2 regions of the Jeotgalibacillus marinus genome follow, and region 1 is predicted to be linked to the other one. Evidence: riboswitches for the same ligand, from Rfam matches in the RefSeq annotation. Region 1 holds a riboswitch; the other holds the start of a gene.
The links. A riboswitch is a leader RNA that binds a small molecule or an ion and turns the genes downstream of it on or off. The one in region 1 is predicted to bind lysine.
Positions count from the first base shown of each region.

Region 2: linked by a shared signal. The riboswitch ahead of AB1471_RS02190 (aspartate kinase) and the one ahead of AB1471_RS09160 (Na+/H+ antiporter NhaC family protein) in region 1 are both predicted to bind lysine.

Region 1 is NZ_JBFMIA010000006.1:100,242-112,241, forward strand. It holds gene sufU (Fe-S cluster assembly sulfur transfer protein SufU) at 1-144, shown strand, start outside; gene sufB (Fe-S cluster assembly protein SufB) at 185-1,582, shown strand; gene AB1471_RS09130 (LysM peptidoglycan-binding domain-containing protein) at 1,740-3,860, opposite strand; gene AB1471_RS09135 (DUF72 domain-containing protein) at 4,298-5,143, shown strand; gene AB1471_RS09140 (sulfite exporter TauE/SafE family protein) at 5,162-5,986, shown strand; gene AB1471_RS09145 (bifunctional metallophosphatase/5'-nucleotidase) at 6,009-7,406, shown strand; gene AB1471_RS09150 (hypothetical protein) at 7,696-7,953, shown strand; gene yunB (sporulation protein YunB) at 8,251-9,006, shown strand; lysine riboswitch at 9,070-9,251, shown strand; gene AB1471_RS09160 (Na+/H+ antiporter NhaC family protein) at 9,370-10,995, shown strand; gene AB1471_RS09165 (sodium-dependent transporter) at 11,234-12,000, shown strand, end outside.
Region 2 is NZ_JBFMIA010000001.1:416,224-428,223, reverse strand. It holds gene fadR (fatty acid metabolism transcriptional regulator FadR) at 1-379, shown strand, start outside; gene AB1471_RS02230 (enoyl-CoA hydratase) at 393-1,166, shown strand; gene AB1471_RS02225 (electron transfer flavoprotein subunit beta/FixA family protein) at 1,194-1,967, shown strand; gene AB1471_RS02220 (electron transfer flavoprotein subunit alpha/FixB family protein) at 2,017-2,988, shown strand; gene AB1471_RS02215 (extracellular solute-binding protein) at 3,205-4,281, shown strand; gene AB1471_RS02210 (ABC transporter permease) at 4,397-5,875, shown strand; gene AB1471_RS02205 (ABC transporter ATP-binding protein) at 5,889-6,956, shown strand; gene trxA (thioredoxin) at 7,120-7,434, shown strand; gene uvrC (excinuclease ABC subunit UvrC) at 7,702-9,474, shown strand; lysine riboswitch at 9,542-9,722, shown strand; gene AB1471_RS02190 (aspartate kinase) at 9,833-11,071, shown strand; gene AB1471_RS02185 (YslB family protein) at 11,118-11,564, opposite strand; gene AB1471_RS02180 (succinate dehydrogenase cytochrome b558 subunit) at 11,963-12,000, shown strand, end outside.

The sequences.
Region 1 (12,000 bases):
ATGTTAGGCAAGGATTACGATGATTCAATCGACCTTGGTGACATCGAAGCATTACAAGGAGTGGCGAAATTCCCAGCACGAATTAAATGTGCAACACTTGCTTGGAAAGCGATGGAAAAAGGAATTGACTTGAATCAGGAATAGTGTTTTTGACACGTTTCTCATATTAAAAGGAGGAATCACCATGGCGAAGAAAATGCCAGATGTAGGAGATTATAAATATGGTTTCCACGACAAAGACGTTTCTCTCTTTCGCTCAGAGCGTGGTCTGACACGCGAAATCGTTGAAGAAATTTCACGAATGAAAAATGAGCCAAAATGGATGCTTGATTATCGTTTGAAATCACTTGAGCATTTCTATAAAATGCCTATGCCACAATGGGGAGGCGATATGAGTGGGTTGAATTTCGATGAAATCACTTATTACGTTAAGCCTTCTGAAAAAAGTGAACGCAGCTGGGATGAAGTACCTGAAGAAATCAAGCGTACATTTGATAAATTAGGTATTCCTGAAGCAGAACAAAAGTATTTGTCTGGTGTTTCTGCACAGTACGAATCTGAAGTTGTGTATCACAACATGAAAGAAGACCTTGAAGAAATGGGTATTGTGTTTAAAGACACTGACTCTGCTCTTCGTGAAAACGAAGAACTTTTCAAAGAACATTGGGGTACGATCATTCCATACTCTGATAACAAGTTCTCAGCGCTTAACTCGGCTGTATGGTCAGGCGGATCATTCATCTACGTTCCAAAAGGAGTTAAAGTTGATACACCACTTCAAGCATACTTCCGTATTAACTCTGAAAATATGGGACAGTTCGAGCGTACGTTGATCATTGCGGATGAAGGCTCAAGCGTTCATTACGTAGAAGGTTGTACGGCTCCTGTTTACACAACCAATTCTCTTCACAGTGCCGTTGTTGAAATCATCATCAAAAAAGATGCTTATTGCCGTTACACAACGATTCAAAACTGGGCGAACAACGTGTTCAACCTTGTAACGAAGCGTGCTGTATGTGATGCAAATGCAACAATGGAATGGGTTGATGGTAACATCGGTTCGAAGCTTACAATGAAATATCCAGCGGTGATCCTTCGTGGAGAAGGCGCACGTGGTATGACCTTGTCGATCGCTTTAGCAGGTAAAGGGCAACATCAAGATGCAGGAGCAAAAATGCATCACTTGGCACCTAATACGTCTTCAACGATTGTTTCGAAATCTATCTCAAAGCAAGGCGGTAAAGTAACGTACCGCGGAATCGTTCACTTCGGACGTAAAGCGCATGGCGCACGTTCAAACATCGAGTGCGATACGTTGATCATGGATAACCAATCGACTTCTGATACGATTCCTTACAATGAGATCTTGAACGATAACATTTCTTTAGAGCACGAAGCAAAAGTTTCGAAAGTATCTGAAGAGCAATTGTTCTATCTTATGAGCCGTGGAATCTCTGAAGAAGAAGCAACGGAAATGATCGTAATGGGCTTTATCGAGCCATTCACAAAAGAACTACCAATGGAATACGCAGTTGAAATGAACCGTCTTATCAAGTTTGAGATGGAAGGTTCCATCGGATAACCAAACGTTGGTATATCAAGAACACCCCCTCTACCATTTTTGGTGGAGGGGGTGTTTTATTATCAGACATTAAAACATCCAGACAGGTGAATAGCTTCCGGAGAGGTGTTGAAAGCTCTCCAGAAGCTATTGTTTAACAGCAATTAACTTTAAAATCTTACGCTGGTATTTTTAACTCTTGTCCTACGTAAATTAAATAAGGGCTAGAGATGTTGTTCAAACGAGCTAATTCATCTACTGTCGACCCAACCTGAATCGCAATAAGTGACAATGAATCTCCTGCTACTACATTATATGTAGATGAACCTGGTTCCGAAGGAGTGCTTCCTTCTCCATTAGGAATTTTTAACTCTTGGCCTACGTAAATTAAATAAGGACTAGAGAGGTTATTCAAACGAGCTAATTCATCGACTGTCGTTCCAGTTTGAATCGCAATAAGTGACAATGAATCTCCTGCTACTACAGTATATGTAGATGGGTTTGAATCGCCTGGTTCTGAAGGAGTGTTTCCTTCTCCATTAGGAATTTTTAACTCTTGTCCTATTTGAAGTAAATAAGGGCTAGATAGGTTATTCAAACGAGCTAATTCGTCAACTGTCGTTCCAAATCGAACCGCAATGGCAGACAATGAATCTCCCGCTACTACCTTATAAGTAGAAGGGTTGTCTCCAGGGTTTGAATCGCCCGGTTCAGAAGGCTCCTCCCCTTGTCCATTAGGAATTTTCAACTCTTGTCCTATTTGAAGTAAATAAGGGCTAGAGAGGTTATTCAAACGAGCTAATTCATCGACAGTCGTTCCAAATCGAACCGCAATACCTGACAATGTATCTCCCGAAACTACCGTATAAGTAGAAGGATTAGAATCACCCGGTTCACCTGGATCAGTAGGCTCCTCATTATCTCCATTAGGAACTTTTAACTCTTGTCCTACATAAATTAAATAAGGGCTAGAAAGATTATTCAAGCGAGCTAATTCATCAACGGTCGTACCAAATCGAACCGCAATGGCAGACAATGTATCTCCCGAAACTACCGTATAAGTAGAAGGATTAGAATCACCCGGTTCACCTGGATCGTCTGGGTCAGTAGGCTCCTCATTATCTCCATTAGGAACTTTTAACTCTTGTCCTACATAAATTAAATACGGGCTAGAGAGATTATTCAAACGAGCTAATTCATCGACAGTCGTATCAAATCGTACTGCAATGCCTGATAATGTATCTCCCGCCACTACCGTATAAGTAGAAGGATTAGGATCACCTGGATCACCTGGGTCGCCTGGATCACCTGGATCAGAAGGCTCCATATCATCATATTGATGTAATCCATTTCCCTCAATTATGGAGATTAGTTTACTAGGATAATCTGGATCGGTAGCATATCCTGCATCACTCAATGCTTGCGCTGCAACTCTATAGTCTGTTTCTCCTATAACTTTAGCGTAATGAGGACGTTGTAGGAATTCACCATGATCGTTAAAAGATTCTAAGTATGATGGATAACTCCTAAACTTTTCATCCCCTACTATTATCCATTCTCCGTTTAAATATTCCCAAGTAGGATACAAAGCATACGATCCATTATAATCACCTTTTATACCGAAAAGGTTATTATCATTGCGACTTAGTTCAGATTGTCCCCAACCTGTCTCTAATATTGCTTGGGCCATAATAATGGATGCAAGAATATTATTGCCGTTCATAGATTCAACAGCATGGGAAGCTATCGAATTAATAAAACCCTGTGTGTCAACTTTTAACATGAAAAAATTGTCATCCATTAAGGGTCCAAGGTAGGCAAATTTAGTTGAATCTGTAATATCATATTCAATATTCGGCTCTGTTTCCGTCGAGTCTTCTTGTTGTAAATCATCCTCACTAGATTCAGGTGTATTTTCTTCATCCTCTAGTTCTGATTCTTCCTCTGTTTCTTCTACAGGAGCTTCCACTTCTTCTTCAGTTTCTTCTACAGGAGCTTCCACTTCTTCCTCAGTTTCTTCTACAGGAGTTTCAATTTCTTCCTCAGTTTCTTCTACAGGAGCTTCAATTTCTTCTTCTGTTGCTAAAGCATTATCTTCTGAAATCAATTCGTCACCAAACTCTAGTAATTGTTGTTGATCAGTATCTAGTTCTTCAGATGAAAAAGCCCCTACTGCTGGAGAGAACATGTTGATCGTCATAATCGATGCTGTTGAAGTAGTAACGATTGTTCTTTTAACTTTTAACTTCTTTCTCTGAGAAGATAACTGGTTCATCGTTATTTTCCTTTTTTGCCGCATTTCTTTCTCCTCCTTTTTAAATTGGTCTTTTTAATGGAATTTTAAAATACCTTCTCCTCAAATTAGGTCATGAAGCCACCTCTTGAAATAGGAGAATCCCTTTAAATTCCATCTAAAATAGTTTTATCAAATATATAAGACTATTATGATGTGAGTATACCAATATGTAGATAGATTTCCAATACAATAATTTAAGCAATTTTGTGGAGTTTGAAAATTGAGTCGGATATGAATTCGACTTCATCTATCAAGCCTCGATATATTCAAATATAGAAGATTTGTTTATTTTGTATTATATTTACATTATTTTCAAAAATAATAGGTTGTAGAGAAATTGATGGAATCATCATTTGGGAGGCGTTTTGTCTTTTTGATTGGTGATTGCTCTATCATTGCGTATGGTACAATCATAGTTATACATAGTAGTAGGTGATAAGATGATTTATATTGGGTTAACTGGATGGGGGGATCATCCTGACGTGTATCAGCGTTCATCTAGCCGAGATAAGTTAAAAGATTATGCAAGTCATTTTCCTGTGGTGGAACTTGATGCTTCTTTTTATGCGATTCAGTCTCAGCGCAATATGGAAAGATGGGTAAATGATACACCTAATTCTTTTCAATTTATTGTGAAAGCTTATCAAGGAATGACCGGTCATCAACGTGGGGATATTCCTTTTGATTCAAAAGAAGCGATGTTCCAAGCGTTTGTCCAATCCCTTCGACCGTTGATTGAAAGTGGAAAGCTTGGGATGGTGTTATTTCAATTTCCACCTTGGTTTGATTGTCAAAAAGCTCATGTTGACTATATTCGCTTTTGTAAAGAACGGCTTGAAGACTTACCTTTATCAATCGAATTCCGTAATCAAACTTGGTATAGTGATGCATTCAGGGATCGAACCGTATCATTTTTACAAAAAGGCGATTGGATCCACAGTGTTTGTGATGAACCGCAAGCTGGGGAAGGATCGATTCCCATTGTGCCCATTGCAACGAACAACGACGCTACACTCGTTCGATTTCATGGTCGAAATGTTCATGGTTGGACACGCAAAGGAAACGAAGACAATTGGCGTGAGGTTCGGTATTTATATGAGTATAATGAACAAGAACTTCTTGAATGGGTTCATATACTTAAAAAAATACAGCGTCAGTCTAAAGATGTTTATATTTTATTTAATAATAATTCTGGTGGTCATGCTGCTCGAAATGCCAAACATCTAATGCAATTATTAAAAATTGATTACGAAGACTTAGCATCGAGACAGCTTGATTTATTTTAATTGACGGAGATGACAACCATGGAATGGATTATATTACCGCTTATTGGTTTGGTAGCGGGCGCAATTGGTTCGTTGATTGGGCTTGGTGGAGGAGTGATTGTGGTACCTGCCCTGTTGTTTTTTGGTTCAACACTTGGGATAGTTGAAGGGATCACACCTCAAACTGCTGTTGGCATCTCTCTTGTAGTGATGATTTTCACAGGTCTGTCATCGACACTTTCTTACATGAAGACAAAAACAGTAGATATTAAGAGCGGCTTGCTCTTTTTTATTGGAAGTGGACCAGGAACGATTTTAGGTGCATGGGTAAATCAAACTCTTACACTAGATTCGTTTCATCTTTCATTCGGTGTGTTTTTGCTCTTTTTATCATTCATTCTAATGATTAGAAATAGAATAAAGCCAATTGAGCGATTTAAAACAACTTCTTATCAACGCTATTTTACTGACCCACAAGGTGTAGATTATCAATATGGTTTCCCACCACTCATCGGTGCTACCGTTGCATTTTTAGTAGGATTTGCATCTGGATTATTGGGCATTGGTGGTGGGGCGGTGATGGTACCGCTCATGATTATTGCCTTTTTATTCCCACCTCATGTAGCAGTTGGGACATCCATGTTCATGGTGTTTTTATCTGCGTTAACTGGCTCAGCGTCACATATCGTACTAGGTAACGTCAATTGGTTATATGTATTAGCGCTAGCGCCAGGAGCTTGGTTCGGTGCAAAATTCGGTGCTTGGCTCAATTTTCGATTGCAGTCAGATAAACTTGTTCTCGTACTAAGAGTGATTCTCGTACTAATTGCCATTCGCTCGATTATTGATGGCCTAGTAGGGTAACAGAAAGGTGGAGTTACTCCCTATGAAAGAAAAAATATATCTTTATCATACAAATGATCTTCATAGTCACTTTGAGAATTGGTCGAGGATTCGAGATTACATACTGTCACGCAAACGACATCACCAGAAAAAAGGTGAACCCGTGTTCGTCTTTGATATTGGTGATCATGCCGATCGATCACATCCGCTAACTGAAGGATCAAAAGGAAGAGAAAATGTTCGTTTGCTTAATGAAGTCGGATATGATGCAGTTACCATTGGCAACAATGAAGGCATTACATTTCCTTATGAAGACCTCAATCATTTATATGATGAAGCTGAGTTTGAAGTCGTGGTAGCGAACCTTTTTACTAAAGAGGGTAGTAGACCTGATTGGGTAATCCCGACGTTGATTAAGAAAACTACAAAAGGAACGAAGATTGGGATTGTTGGTGTAACCGCAGAATATGGGGCGCTTTATGATCGGCTTGGTTGGCATGTGACATCAGCAAAGGATGAGTTAAAGGCACAAGTTCGTGTGTTAAAAGAACAGGCGGATATCATCCTATTTCTTTCCCATTTAGGTATTCGTGAAGATGAGTGGGTGGCAGAAGAATGTCCAGATATTGATGTTATTATGGGTGGACACACACACCACGTGCTGGAATTGGGTAAAATTCATAACAAATCTCTACTTGCAGCTGCAGGAAAATATGGCATGTATATAGGAAAGATTGAACTTGAATTTGATCATGAAACGAAGCGCATAACGGATAAAACAGCTTCACTTGTTAATACGGAATCTTTGCCTCCTTCTTCAAACGAAATGCGAGAAATTATGCAGTGGCATGAAGAAGGAAAAAAGCTTTTATCGGGTGTTGTGACTAATCTCGATCAGTCTCTCGATCATCATCCATTGGCCCCAACGCATTTAGCTAAAATGTTAAGTTCTGCGATCGTTGAATGGTGTGGGGCCGATTGTGGAATGATTACGGGCGGACTTTTATTGGATGAGCTACCTGCAGGTCCAGTAACAGTCTATGATCTACATCGTATATTACCGCACCCAATAAACCCTTGTGCTGTAGAACTGTCAGGAAGTGAGCTAAAAGAAGTTCTTAGACAATCTCAAAATCAAGAGTGGCCAACAACTGTGGTCAAAGGGCTAGGTTTCAGAGGAACAATTCTAGGAACGTTTGTGTATGAAGGGATTGAAAGCAGAGCTAACCAATTTTTTGTAAATGATGAACCAGTTGAAACGGATAAAACATACACAGTAGCGACGGTTGATATGTTTACGTTCGGTTTCTTTTTCCCGGCAATGCAACGAGCAAAAAAACAGTATTTTATGCCTGAGTTCCTACGTGATATTTTAAAAGAAAAAATCAAGCGGTTAGAACCAGATTTTTCTAAAAATTCCATTCAATCTACCGATAAATAATTTATAGAGAAGATGTACTTTAAGATGAAGAAGGACAATGAATAGAATAACAAACCTCTTTCATCCATTATGTGGACGTTAGAGGTTTTTTTGTGCATCAATTTTTATTAGATGAACTACGGACAATTTTCCTGCAACTTGGTGCTGACATTCCTAATTTTGTTGTGAAACGGCAATGACCAAAGCGTCTGTATCCGTAATGGATATGGGCGTTTCCCTTTTAATAATTTAACACAAAAACAAAAAACAAAACATAAAATGAAATAAAATATAAAATGGGGTGAAGTCGTTGAGTAAATGTAAAGAATGTAAAGGGCTTTGTTTTCTTGGAATATTTATTACTTTAGGGGCCATAGCTATAAGCATAGCAATTAGTGTAAAAGCACTTATTGATGGAATTGCCTTTGCTCCTGACTTTGAGGAAACATTTATAGAAATATATTTAGTATTTGGATTACTGTTCTTTGTTCTAATATTGATTATCGCGGTAATCATTTTAGTGATCTGTCTAGTTAAAAAATCCAAACATCATTGTGATTGTGATTAAGGGTACACAATTGTGTGTGTAACTCTCTAGACCAACAGGCTACACGCATAAGTGAGTGGTAGAAAAAAGTTAATGAGAAATAACCCATCCTGCTGTGGCTTGAACTGTAACCCGAATAATGGACACTTTTAAAAAAGTCCTACAAGAGCTGGGAACGCGTCATTATAGAGCCATGAACTAAGTTTAATTGCTGTGCTTGATGTTGTTATTATCAAGACATGATGTTAGTCGATCTTTAGAATACAGGAAAATCGCCCAATTCTTCGCATACACTAAAGCGAAGGAGGGCGTTTTTTTATGAAATGGAAACCGAAGCGTACACTAGGGCCCTTGCCAATGCGTTATGTTTGGCTATTCTCCTCCATTCTTTTTATCGGTTTTACTGTTCTAGGGTTGTGGTTAATTAATACGGGAATCAAGCCCTCGCTCATGCTTTATGCAGAATCACAAACGAAAAAAATTGCGGCTCTCGTGATCAGCAGGGCGGTAAGTAGTGAAATTGCAAACGAAATGGGTATAAATGATATTGTCGAAAATGTATCACCGGATTCTTCAGATATCACGTTTAATGCAGAGATTATGAACCGATTGCAAACAGAAACGACTCAACTTGTCCAAGCACAATTGAAAGCAATTGAACGGGGAGATACAAGTATTTTGGATTCATTGACTCCTGAACTGGATATTGAACTGGATACTGGAGGTTTAGGTGATACCGAGGGCATCGTTTATACGGTGCCGCTTGGTCAGGCGACGAATAATGCTTTGCTTGGAAACCTTGGACCGCAAATTCCGATCCGATTTCATGCAATAGGAAGCGTGACCTCCCAAATCATTCCGAAAATGACTGATTTTGGTATTAATAATGTATTTGTGGAAGTGAGCATTCGTTTAAGCGTAAATGTGCAGATTATTGTACCGTTTGCAACACAATTAACAACAATCGAACAAGATATTCCGGTTGCTATGGGTATATTTAGAGGTGAGGTTCCAGACTTTTATAATGTTGGGGAAGGCATGACACCAGCGATACCTTTACCTCCTTCTAATTAACACTTGTCAAGAAAAGATTTGGATGATAATATAGGTATGTAAAAAGAATAAACCACATCATACCGATGGGGTAGAGGAGCGGTTTTCAAGAGTATACTGTGTGAGGATGACAACAACGATCACAGTTGAAAGGGAAAACTGCCGAAATGATATTATCTGTCAAGGTTGTATCATTGGGGTTATCTTAAAGAAGGATAACACTCTCATTGCATAACTTGTTTATGTTATGAGGAGCTACAGATCGTGATGGAGCATACATTACTGTAAATATAAGGGTAATGGTAGAGTCCTCTATCATTGCCCTTTTTTGCGTTTTTTTCACGTCTTGCGCGCCTCCATACCCTATCAAAAAAGGAGGATATTATGGAAGGAACTTGGTTATCATTATTACCACCGATTATTGCCATCTTTATGGTGTTAATCACAAGAAGAGTACTCCTATCATTAGGAGCAGGGATTGTCACAGCGGCATTGCTTTTAACGGACTTTGCTGTGGTAAATACGTTAAAAACGTTATGGTTGTCATTTAGCGGTTTATTCTGGTCATATGGATCAGATGGAGCTGCAGGAGAATTAAATGTTTGGAATATCTTTATCATGCTATTTTTGCTTATCTTAGGTGTAATTACTGCATTTATTAACGTCTCAGGTGGAGCAAGAGCATTTGGTGAATGGGCGATGAAACGTGTGAAAACACGTGCTGGAGCCCAAGTGATGACGGCTTGCTTAGGTGTTATTATTTTTATTGATGATTATTTTAACAGTCTAGTAGTTGGACAAGTTGCAAGACCGGTTACTGACCGACACAAGGTATCTCGTGCAAAACTATCTTATTTACTTGATTCAACAGCTGCACCAGTGTGTGTAATATCTCCCGTATCAAGCTGGGGAGCTTACATCATCACTATTATCGCTGCAATATTAGCTGATCATGCGATTACTGAATACACAGCGTTCTCTGCATTTATGCAAATGGTGCCGATGAATCTTTATGTTTGGGCGGCACTTGGTGTTGTCTTTATCGTCGCTTTTCGCGGTGTTGATTTTGGTCAAATGCGTAAGCATGAGGACAGAGCGATTGAAACAGGTAAATTATATGATGAAACAAAAGAAATTCCAGGTGAGTTGAAAACCGATTTGCCAACAAGTAAGCATGGAACAGTTGGTGATTTGATTTGGCCAATCGTGGCGTTACTTATCGGAACCGTTGCAGCGATGCTTTGGACAGGCAGTCAGCTATACACAGAAGAGACTGGTCAATCAGCATCACTGCTAGATATGTTTGCCTATACTGACGTGGCGACATCATTGGTTTACGGTGGAATGGTTGGACTTGTAGTGACAATTGGCTTTTTCATTCGCCAGGTCAAGCGCTCAAGCAATATTGGTGGAGCAGAGTTTTTCCTTGCATTAAAAGAAGGAATCAAATCCATGTTGCCGGCTATTTACATTTTATCCTTTGCATGGATGATTGTTGGATTGATTGGAGATATAAAAACAGATGAATACTTAGCAGGCATTGTGGAAGCTTCAAATCTCTCTGTTGCATGGCTTCCAGTTATCTTGTTTGTTGTCGCAGGAGTGATGGCCTTTTCGACGGGTACATCATGGGGATCATTTGCGATCTTACTTCCGATTGCTGGCTCGGTAATGGCAGCAACTGATATTTCATTACTATTACCAGCAATGGCCGCTGTTCTTGCAGGATCGGTATTTGGAGATCATTGTTCACCGATGTCAGATACAACGATACTTTCCTCAACTGGAGCGGGAAGTAATCACATTGATCACGTTGTAACACAAATTCCTTACGCAGTTACAAGTGCAATTATTGCTGCTGCTGGTTATGTACTTCTAGGATTCACAGGAAACACATGGTTGGCGCTTGGCTTGGTTGCTATCTTGTTAGTTGTATTTGCTATTGTTATGGGAAGAAACCCAGATAAGGCAAGAGTTGTTTCGGCTGACGAAGCACTAGCAAACAAATAATCTTTTATCAAAAAGAGTTACCTGCTAAGGGTGACTCTTTTTGTGTTTAGAAAATCTTAAATTAATATAAATATGGAAGTATTTAGTTTATTTTTTGATAATTCGACATAATTAAATTTTTTTCGAAATTATCTTTAATATTTAGGTATTAAGTGCTATAATTATTTCAGATTACACAAAATAATCAGAAAATAACGAACTTCCAGTAATGTTTGGAAGAAAAACAAGGAGGAGAAAGATGGATCGTCAACAATGGGGAACTCGCGCTGGCTTTATTTTGGCAGCAGTCGGTTCAGCGGTAGGTCTAGGAAACATCTGGCGCTTTCCGTACGTTGCTTATGAAAATGGTGGTGGAGCATTCTTAATCCCGTACTTATTCGCTCTTTTAACAGCAGGAATTCCAATCCTTATAATGGAATTTACCATGGGACATAAGTATCGAGGATCAGCACCATTAACATTTTTCCGCTTGGGCGGTAAAAAATCAGAGTGGATCGGCTGGTGGGGGTTAAGTGTAGCATTTATTATTTCCACTTATTACGCAGTTATCATTGCTTGGTCAATGAGATATACCATTTTTTCATTCAATCAAGCGTGGGGAGAGGACCCTGAAGCATTTTTATTTAGTGAATTTTTGAAGTTAGATGTTGCACCTGGTGAAACAGGTGGAATGGTATGGGGGATATTAATTCCGCTAATCATAGTGTGGGGGCTCGCACTAGGAATTTTGTTTAAAGGTGTTAAAAAAGGAATTGAAATGGCCAATCGAATTTTCATTCCAACACTTGTTGTCTTATTTTTAATTATTGTTGTACGTGCTGTGACGTTACCTGGAGCAGCAACAGGTTTAAATGCTTTCTTCGAACCGAATTTTGATCTTATCACGGATCCAACGATTTGGGTCGCTGCATATGGTCATATTTTCTTTAGTTTATCAATTGCCTTTGCAATTATGATTACATATTCAAGTTATTTATCAAAAAAATCGGATATTACAAACAATGC
Region 2 (12,000 bases), on a different contig from region 1:
GATTCGTAGCAGAATGGCTGGCAAGGAGAATGCAGTTGAACAGCTAGAAGTTTTAATCGAGAGTCATTTTTATATGTTGTCAGAAGATTATCATCTTGCCATTGTGACACAACTGGAGCTTAGACAGTCAAACAAAGATATTCGTCTTAAAATTAACGAGGTGCTAAAAGAGTATCTTTTACTCGTGGATGAAATCCTACATAATGGCGTTAAAAAGCAAATATTTTCAGAAGAATTAGATATACGATTGGCAAGACAAATGGTCTTTGGTACGATTGATGAGGTAGTAACAACGTGGGTCATCAATGAGCAAAAATATGACATTACGAAACTTGCGCCAGAAATTCATTCACTTCTTGTGAAGGCATTAAGTAAATAAGGAGGAGAAGAAGATGGACTTTTTAACATGGGAAAATGACCAATTCGTTTCTATCGCAATGATTCAGCGACCTCCTGCCAATGCTCTGTCTAGTCAACTCATTAAAGAAATCGATCAATGGTTGACAGCGGTTGAGCACGATCAACAGGTGCGTTGTTTGTTGATACATGGTGAAGGGCGCTTCTTTTCTGCCGGTGCGGATATTAAAGAGTTCACTCAAATCGAAGATGGCGTGGCGTTCAGTGAGCTAGCGAAAAGAGGTCAACACGTTTTTGAACGTATGGAATCTTTTTCAAAGCCAATCATTGCTTCCATTCACGGTGCGGCATTAGGCGGTGGATTAGAGCTTGCCATGGGTTGTCATATTCGTTATGTAAGCGATAAGGCTAAGCTTGGGCTACCTGAGCTTCAGCTTGGTCTGGTACCTGGATTTGCAGGCTCTCAGCGTTTGCCTAGATTAGTAGGGTTTGCGAAAGCGGCAGAAATGCTTCTTACAAGCGAGCCCATTTCAGGAACTGAAGCTGTACAATGGGGACTTGCTAATAAAGCTGTTTCTGAAGAAGAAGTTTTTGAAAAATCAAAAGCGCTTGCATTGAGAATGGCACAGCAAAGCCCCATAGCTGTTAAAGCTGCGTTGGACTTACTCCAATACGCAAAAAATGCTGATTTTGAAAAAGGTGCTGATAAAGAGGCTGAATGGTTTGGGGAAGTGTTCACTTCAAATGATGCGAAAGAAGGCATCGAAGCATTTATTCAAAAAAGAACACCGGTTTTTAAGGGAGAATAATTCATTTTATAAACGGGGGGAATCAACATGGACATTTACGTATTGATGAAAAGAACGTTTGATACAGAAGAGAAGATTTCAATTAGTGGTGGGAAAATTGCAGACGACGAAGCAGAATTTATTATCAATCCTTATGATGAATATGCCATTGAAGAAGCGATCCAGCTTCGCGATGAACACGGTGGTGAAGTAACTGTTGTTTCTGTAGGTTCTGATGAAGCAGAAAAACAACTTCGTACCGCACTTGCTATGGGTGCTGATAAAGCAGTATTGATCAACATTGAAGATGATGTAGAAGAAAGCGATCAATTTACAACTGCTCGTATTTTAGCCGAGTATTTAAAGGATAAAGAGGCTAATTTAATTATTGGAGGAAATGTAGCAATCGACGGCGGTTCTGGTCAAGTCGGACCACGTGTTGCAGAGCAACTAAACATTCCTTATGTAACAACCATCACTAGTATCAACATTGAAGGTGAAACGGTTACGATCGTACGTGACGTAGAAGGTGATTCTGAAACAATTGAAACGTCTCTTCCACTACTTGTGACCGCACAACAAGGTCTAAACGACCCTCGTTATCCATCTCTTCCGGGTATCATGAAGGCAAAGAAAAAGCCTCTTGATGAAATCGAGCTTGATGATCTAGAGCTTGAAGAAGACGATGTGGAATCTAAAACAAAAACAATTGAAATCTATCTTCCGCCGAAAAAAGAAGCGGGTCGAGTTCTCGAAGGTGATATAGATACGCAAGTAAAAGAATTGATAGACCTACTCCGTAAAGAAGCGAAAGTTATCTAACTTAGAGGTCATATAATATTGATTATCAACTTTCAGGGGGGAAACGAGTATGAAAAAGATTGTAGTATTAGCAGAAGCAAGGGATGGGGCTCTTCGCAATGTATCGTTCGAAGCGATCTCAGCTGGAAAACAAATTTCAGATGGTGGCGAAATTGTAAGCGTTTTAGTTGGAGGTTCAGTTTCCTCATTGGGATCTGAGCTAATTGCATACGGAGCAGACAAAGTCGTAACAGTTGAAGATGAGAAATTAAAGAAGTATTCCTCTGATGGTTATGCTCAAGCCATATTAGCTGTAATAGAAGCAGAAGACCCAGACGGAATGGTATTTGGACATACTGCGTTAGGAAAAGACTTGTCTCCACGTATTGCAGGAAAGTTAGGAAGCGGATTAATTTCAGATGTGACATCGATCGAAGAAGATGCCGGAGAAGCTGTTTTCGTTCGTCCGATTTACAGTGGTAAAGCATTCGAGAAGAAAGTTGTGAAAGACGGCCTTGTTTTTGTAACCATCCGTCCAAACAACATTGCTCCACTGGAAAAAGAATCAGGCCGCTCTGGTGACGTTATTTCGATGGATGTAGAAATTAAAGATCTTCGCACGATCATTAAAGACGTTGTTCGTAAAACAACAGACGGCGTTGATTTGTCAGAAGCGAAAGTTATTGTAGCGGGTGGACGTGGCGTTAAGAGTGAAGATGGGTTCGAACCATTAAAAGAACTAGCGAACCTTCTTGGAGGAGCAGTTGGAGCATCACGTGGCGCATGTGACGCGGAATACTGTGACTATTCCCTTCAAATCGGTCAAACAGGTAAAGTTGTGACACCTGACCTGTACATTGCAGCCGGAATTTCAGGGGCAATTCAGCACATGGCTGGGATGTCGAACTCAAAAGTTATCGTTGCCATCAATAAGGATCCTGAGGCAAACATCTTTAAAGTAGCTGACTACGGTATCGTAGGAGATCTATTTGATGTTATTCCACTATTAATTGAAGAATTTAAAAAAGTAAAAGTATCTTAATAAGTGAATGAGGGAACCCCTTCAACTGATGAGTTGAAGGGGTTTTTATATTGTTTGCTATCACCTCTATTTAAAAACGATAATCATTCTCAATTATTTCCCTGAATCCTATTGACGACGATTATCAATTAGAGTAAACTAAATCTTGTCAACGATAATCATTATCAGTTCAAGATACAAAATTGAAGTCAAACATATTACATAGGAGGTAAGGTCATGGATAAAAGAAAAATTTGGCTTGTTGCACTGCTTTCATTAGTTGCAGTCATCATGGTCGCATGCAGTTCAGATTCAGAAGACGAAGAAGCAGGATCGAACGAAGAAACAGTTGGAAATTCAGAATTAGAAGGTAAGTTGGTTGTGTATTCTTCTCGAAAAGAAGAATTCGTTCAACCGATTTTAGATAAATTTGAAGAAGAAACAGGTGTTGAAGTCAAGCTTCTTCCTTCTGACGAGACAATTGTGAATCGTATCCATGAGGAACAAGTAAATCCTCAAGCTGATATTTTCTTTTCAACCGATACGGCTGCAATGGAGTTCCTTAAGTTAGAAGGTGCATTGCAACCATATACGGGGGAAGATGCTGAGATCATTGAGGATAAGTATCGTGCGGATGATAATTCTTGGATTGGACTATCAGCACGAACAAGAGGATTTATTTATAATAAGGACCTGATTTCAGAGGAAGAAATGCCTCAAACGATGGAAGAACTTGCAGATCCAAAATGGGCTGATGAATTTGCAATGGTTCGTGGAGGAAACGGCTCTATGATTTCTCAAGTTGCTGCACTACGAACACAATGGGGTGACGATAAAACATCAGAATGGATCAAAAATGTAGGAGAAAATGCAGGAGCAATTCTTGCTGGCCACGGTGACATTCGTAAAGCGGTTGGTGCTGGCGAATTCAAATTTGGTCTTGTAAACAACTACTATTATCACCAACAACTAGGTGAACCAAAAGACAATAACGTTGGTTTTATTTATCCTGACCAAGGTGAAGACGAAATGGGCGCATTTGTTAACGCATCTGGAATTGGTTTCATTGAAGGAGCACCAAACCCAGAAAATGCAGAAGCATTTATCTCCTTTATGCTTGAAGAAGAAAACATGAGAGATTTCTCATACAACTCAAAAGAAACGCCACTTCATCCTGATGTTGAAGCAGTACCAGAAGCATTGCCAATTAACGAGTATAAAACCATGGACATGCCATTAAGTGATTTAGGACCAGTTTGGAACGACGCTAAACAATTGATCGACCAGTCAGGTCTTCCGCTTGAAGTCCAATAACCAAAATAGATCAAAAGTTCGAGGGGCAATCCTGCGAACTTTTGGTCGTTTCTTTCGTTCGTCTAAATCACCGGGTCCTACTTTAAGTGCGATGGTGATCTTGACCGGGATTTTTATGGTGATTCCGATTATATATATCGGAATTCGCTCGTTTGATAATGGCAGTCAACGTTGGTTAGAATTATTAGATACTCGCATTCCTTTTTTATTAGAAAAAACTTTAAGTTTAACTCTTACAGTAACGTTTCTTGGTCTCATAATTGGGGTAGTATCAGCCATACTTGTCGTCAAGACGAATTTACCAGGCAGGAGAGTATGGCGTTGGTTACTTGTTGTCCCTTTAACGATTCCTGCTTACGTCGGGGCTGTGTCTTACATTATTTTATTTGGACCTCGTGGCTTGGTTGATAACTTGTTTGGAACGACTATTGACGTTTTCTCATTTCCGATGGTCGTATTAATTATAACCGGGTTTACGTATCCGTATATTTATTTGATTGTTAGCGCATCACTACAAAAGATTAACCCTTCTTTTGAAGAGGCTGGATATATAAGTGGATTATCACATTTTGGTGTCATTCGTAAAGTAACCATTCCAATGGTTCGGCCGGCTATTGGATCGGGAGCCATTTTAGTAGCGCTCTATGTAGTGAGTGATTTTGGTTCAGTTGCCATGCTTCGGTACCCAACCTTTACACAAGCAATCTATTTTCAAATGGGGAGCTTTGACCGAGTTGGCGCTTCTATTTTTAGTATGATCTTGATTGTAATCACACTTGTTTTTCTGGGGATTCAATATGCATCGAAACGTCGAATGAAGTTTTATCAGGTAGATGGTACGAGTAAAGCACCGACATTAATTGATCTTGGTAAATGGAAAGTACCTGCGCTTATATTCGTAAGTACGGTGTTTGGATTGTTTGCTGCACTTCCTATTGGGGTCCTTCTATATTGGAGCGGGCTCGCTGTTGTAGAAGGAGTGATTGATTCTCGCTTTTTTGCGTTCACAATGAATAGTTTTATGGCTGCTGCAATAACCTCTTTACTTTGCCTAGTGTTAGCATTACCACTTATTTATGTGAAAACAAGGTTTAATAGTGGTATGTCACGTATTGTGGACGTTATTAGTTATTTAAGCTATGCTTTACCAGGTGTTATTGTTGCTTTAGGGGTAATTTTTATCTTTATTAATTACATCCCATTTTTATATGGAACCATTGCTATGTTGATTATGGCATATGTGATGCGTTTTCTTCCTCAGTCATTACAATCAACTGAATCATCGATGGGGCAAATCTCTCCAAAAATTGATGAGGCGGCATTGAGCTTAGGGAAAAAACCGGTACAAGTTTTAAATCAAGTTATTTTACGTCTGATTCAACCAGGTATAATCGCAAGTTTTTCACTTGTATTTGTAAGTGTGATTAAGGAGTTGCCAGCAACTTTATTACTGCGTCCAGCAGGATTTGATACATTAGCGGTCCGCGTATGGATCGAAACGTCAGAAGGGTATTACGCAATGGCGGCGCCAAGTGCGTTACTTATCATTCTTATTTCAATACTTCCTATTCGTTGGATTATGAACAAATATTAGGAGATGGTTACCCGTGGCATCTATTCAACTACAAAATATCTGCAAATCATTTGTAAAAGGTGAATCTGTACTATCGAACGTTAACTTCGATGTAAATGAAGGAGAAATTGTTGCAATCCTAGGTCCGAGTGGCTGCGGTAAAACAACGACACTACGAGTGATAGCTGGATTTGAAATGCAATCTGAAGGAACGTTACGCTTAAGTGATCAACCAATCGATTCTTCACATAGTTGGGTTCCGGTGAATAAACGTAAAGTAGGGATGGTTTTTCAAGACTATGCTTTATTCCCGCATTTAAGCGTAGAAGATAATATTCGCTTCGGTGTCCAGAAACCAACGAAGGAATGCGGAACACTGATTCAAACAATGCTCGATCTTGTAGGGTTACAGGGTATGAACAAACGCTTCCCACATGAACTTTCTGGAGGGCAAAAACAACGGGTTGCATTAGCACGTGCATTAGCACCTTCGCCAAAGGTATTGTTAATGGATGAACCATTCTCCAATTTAGATGCAGAACTGAAATACACGATGCGTTTTGAAGTAAAACGTATTTTAAAACAAGCCAAAATTACGACTGTATTTGTTACACATGATCAAAAAGATGCACTTGCCATTGCGGATAAGATCATCGTGATGAATAAAGGGAGAGTGGAGCAGTTTGGTACACCACAAGAGGTCTATCACTCTCCTGCTACTCCATTTGTCGCTCGATTTTTATCTCGCTCTAATTTGGTAGAAGCGGAGAAAATAGGGGACTATATTCATACTCCCCTTGGTAAGCTCTATGATCCTTCAAACGGTGAAGGACAGGGGTACTTGGTCATTCGAAGAGACAGCATCGGTATTTCACCAGGTGGAGATTACGAAGGTGTGATTAAGCAAGTGGCGTTTGAAGGAGAGTATAAAGAAGTCGTGATGACAGTCGGCAAAGTCAAACTGTCATTCTTCACGAGTGATCCGTTTTTTGCTCTTCCCGATATTGGAGGTAAAGTAAGGTTCTCATTTAAAGATTATTACTTTTTACCAGAACAATCATCTGAAAACGTCAATGAATCAAAAGAACTGCAGCATGCGTAATCTTCAATCCAGCTCAACGATAATTTAACGGCAGTTAGACTGAACAACAAAGCTGTAAAACCCGTCGGCTCAGGTGATAATCTGTGGTAGGCAAATTATTAGCGTATCAACCTGGAGGGTGCTATACTTTTCCTATATTAGATTTACTAAGGAGGAAATACACATGGCGATTGCACATGCTACTGATCAAACATTTACAACTGACACGAATGAAGGTCTGGTTCTTGCGGATTTTTGGGCACCTTGGTGTGGCCCTTGTAAAATGATTGCACCTGTTCTTGAAGAACTAGATGCTGAAATGGGCGAGAAAGTTAAAATTGTTAAGCTTGATGTTGATCAAAACCAAGAAACAGCAAGCAAATTTGGTGTTATGAGTATTCCTACACTTGTCGTATTAAAAGACGGCGAAGTAGTGGATAAAGTTGTTGGATTCCAACCAAAAGAATCACTTGAAGAACTTCTAAATAAACATGTATAAATGAGAAGGACCGGGCGATAATGCCCGGTTCTTTTTTGTGAATTAGTTAGGGGTATGGCATCGTTGTTCGAGCCCGTGTGAAGCTAAAAGAATAATCATGTTTCGTATGAATCACTCCTCAAATCTACCATCTTCCCCATCTCCCACCAGTATAGTTGAGCAAGCATCCATTTTTTAAAACATATTTATCCCTCTATTTTTGCATTTCCTTCCCTAAATACTTATGATGAAGTAAAAGAAACTTATCTAAATACAGGAGGGCTTGTAATGAATGATTTGCTGAAGCACAAGCTTGCTGTGTTACCCGATCAACCTGGCTGCTACTTAATGAAGGATCGTCAAAACACCATTATATATATTGGCAAAGCAAAACGGCTGAAAATGAGAGTTCGTTCTTATTTTACTGGATCTCACGATGGCAAAACACAACGTCTCGTATCTGAAATTGAGGATTTTGAATACATCGTTACGTCTTCTGATATTGAAGCACTTATTTTAGAGTTAAATTTGATCAAAAAGCATGATCCGAAGTACAACGTTATGTTGAAGGATGACAAAACGTATCCATTTTTAAAAGTGACAGCAGAGAGACATCCAAGGTTGCTGATTACACGGAAAGTAAAAAAAGATAAGGGTCGGTATTTTGGTCCATATCCTAACGCTCAAGCAGCAAATGAAACAAAGAAATTGCTTGATCGTATGTATCCGCTCAGAAAATGTACGACATTGCCGGATCGAGTTTGTCTCTATTATGATTTAGGTCAATGTCTTGCTCCTTGTGAATTTAACGTGGATGAATCAACGTACAGACAAATGACAGATGACATTGCTCGTTTTTTAAATGGTGGATATAAAGAAGTAAAAGAATCGCTTCATAAAAAAATGACAGCAGCATCAGAAAATCTTGAGTTTGAACGTGCGATGGAATTCAGAGATCAAATTACCCACATTGAAGCGACCATGGAAAAGCAGAAAATGGCGATGAATGATTTTACGAATCGTGACATTTTTGGTTATGGTGTTGATAAAGGCTGGATGTGCGTGCAGGTCTTTTTTATTCGTCAAGGAAAGTTGATTGAGCGTGATGTTTCGTTGTTTCCAATTTACGATGAACCGGAAGAAGAGTTTTTAACATTTTTGGGTCAATTTTATATGAAGACAAACCACTTTAAACCGAGGGAAGTTCTTGTGCCCTTGCAAGTTGACGCGGAAATGGCGGAAGAGTTACTAGAGGTAAAGGTACGTCAGCCTGTTCGAGGTCAAAAAAAAGATCTACTGAAATTAGCTGAAAAAAATGCAGTCATTGCTCTTCAAGAAAAATTTTCAATTATTGAGAGGGATGAAAATAGAACGATTAAAGCGGTGGAACAGCTTGGGATGGCGATGAATATCCACACGCCTCTCAGAATTGAAGCATTTGATAACTCGAATATTCAAGGCAGCGATGCGGTATCGGCACTTGTCGTTTTTATCGATGGAAAGCCGGAAAAAAAAGAGTACCGCAAATATAAAATTAACACAGTACAAGGACCTGATGATTACGGTTCCATGCGTGAAGTTATCCGTCGCCGTTATACGCGTGTGTTAAAAGAAGAGTTGCCATTACCCGATTTAATTGTTATTGATGGCGGTAAAGGACAAATCGAAGCGGCACGTGGAATTTTGTCGGATGAACTTGGGTTGGACATTCCATTAGCAGGTCTTGCTAAAGATGATCGTCACCAAACGTCTCAGCTACTGTATGGAAATCCATTAGAAGTGATTCCACTAGGTAGAAGAAGCCAAGAATTTTACCTGCTGCAACGAATTCAAGACGAAGTGCATCGATTTGCTATTACGTTTCATCGACAACTGCGCGGTAAAAATTCGATTCAATCCATTTTAGATGAAATTCCGGGTATCGGTCCACAGCGTAAAAAGAAATTACTTCGTCACTTTGGATCGGTTAAAAAGCTTCGTGAAGCAACGCTTGAAGAAGTCGTGGCTGCTGGAATGCCACCTGCTACGGCAGAAAGAATTGTGAGAAAAATGAAAGAATAGTATTGAGATGTTAAAAACGCTGTGTTATACTGACAAAAAGTTTATACGAACTCACTTTTCTTTTTAAAGTGGGGATAGAGGTGCGAAAGTCAAAAGTACCATTGCTGAGGATGATGGAGTCCTGTGAAGCATTGTGAAAGGGACAATCGCCGAAGTAAGGGGCTGCTCATCCAGCCAAGTACTGGTTCTGCATTTAAGAAATGTAGAGCTGTCAAGATGTTCATTCATCTTGGAGAGCTATCTCACCTGTGCAGCGATGAATGTATTTGTTCAAAAGCAATGGGAGAGCTTTCCCGTTGCTTTTTTGCGTTTCATTTTTGCGCTTGGTCGAGAAATAAAGATAGAAAAGAGGAAGAAAATGAGTTTGATCGTACAGAAATTCGGTGGCACATCGGTTGGTTCTGTGGAAAAGATCCAGCATGTTGCAACGAGAGTCATTCAAGAAGTAGACAACGGAAACCAAGTGGTAGTTGTAGTGTCAGCGATGGGAAAAACAACGGATGAACTTTTTCGTTTAGCCACTGAAATTACAAACAAGCCGAATAAACGTGATATGGATATGCTTTTGACTACTGGTGAACAAATGACGATTTCCTTACTATCAATAGCGCTCCAGAGTAAAGGTTATGAGAGCGTTTCGATGACGGGATGGCAAGCAGGAATTCAAACGGAAGCGATTCACAGTAAAGCACGAATTACACATATCGAAACAGCAAGAATAAGTGAAGAATTAGAGCGTGGCAAAGTTGTCGTAGTTGCAGGATTTCAAGGAATAGATATAAATCAAGAGATTACTACCCTTGGCAGAGGTGGTTCCGATACTACAGCTGTTGCCCTTGCCGCTTCATTGAAGTCTGTTCGCTGTGATATCTATACAGATGTCGATGGGGTATATACGTCTGATCCACGCTACATAAAAGGAGCGCGTAAGCTAGCAGGGATTTCATATGATGAAATGTTAGAATTAGCAAACCTTGGTGCAGGTGTATTGCATCCTCGTGCAGTTGAGTTTGCTAAAATTCATTCGATTCCATTAACAGTAAGATCAAGTATTGAAGAAAAAGAAGGTACATTGATAGAGGAGGGTTCCAACTTGGAAGAAAATTTAGTCGTGCGCGGTGTTGCATTTGAAGAAGATATTGTTCGTGTAACCATTTTTGGGTTAGAAGATGAAATTACAGGCTTGGCATCGGTTTTTACTACACTTGCAGCGAATCATATAAATGTTGATATCATTATCCATAGTAGAACCGAGTTAAATTCAACCAATTTATCTTTTTCGATAAAAGAATCTGAGCTAGATGAAGCTTCAGAGGTCTTGAATCAAAATCAAGCGAGCCTTGGTTTTAAAAAGGTAGAGCATGAAACAGGCCTTGCAAAAGTATCGATCGTCGGGTCAGGGATGGTATCTAATCCAGGGGTCGCCGCCCAAATGTTCCAAACATTATCTGAATACGGCATTGCAATTAAAATGGTAAGTACGTCTGAAATCAAAGTGTCGACAGTTGTGAATAGGATCGACATGTTGAAAGCTGCGCAAATTGTTCATGAGAGTTTTTCTTTGGAGTCGCTTCAGACATCACCGCAATTATCATAATTAAAAACAAGACGCCTAATCTAAGGCGTCTTGTCTGTGTGTGAAATCATTTACTTTTCCTAGAAGGCATGCCGTAAGGGTCTTTAGAATCCCATTTAATAACGAACTGAATAATGCTGTTGCGTTTCTGGCGGTGTTGTGTGGCTTCTGCTTGGCATTGTTTCATCATGGCAAACTGTTCAGCGATAAACCCCGCTTCAAGTGTAAAATGTTCGGCGTCATTTAATTCGATTCGTTTTTCTAAAAGCGGACCACTTAGCTCTACTATGATTTCGTCACCTTTTTGTTTGATGGGTTGGAGTGTGCCCCAATCCGCTTTGTCAAAAAAATGAAAGAGTTCATCTTCATTTTGACAGGGGTGCTTTTGCGCTAGGTTTTTACCAGCCCAATAAAGGACCTCATTTGTATGATTGCCTAGAAGCGCTGGAAGCAATTCATCTCGAATAAGAGAATAGCCAAACGGTCCGGCTGAAATATCGTTTTGTTCAGACATAAGATGTCCCTCACTTTCCACTCTATTATTATACGTGGACTCGTCCGAAAGTGTAAGAGATAGATTAAGAAAAGGTAGAAATGTTGGGCATAATAAAGAAAGAAGTCTTCCTACTATAATAGATTGTGAGTTATGTATCATTCTTTTGATGGGACTTTTTGCATGGATGCCGTATTATTCTATGGAGAAATGTTTAAATGACTAGGTATTTAGCGAAATATCAGAATTGCTTTTTATGTATACGTTTTCTTGACGCTCCATACGTATGAGAGTACAATTGATTTGTCACAAAAGTGTTATATTGTGCGAAAAAGCTAGTGTAGACGTCGAAGCTTGTAAACTTTAAAAACTTTGACGGATATACATTGCTTGTATTTATTTAGAGGGGGTAACATTCGATGGCAGAAAATCGAGAGTTTTACTGGAGGAGGCTTCA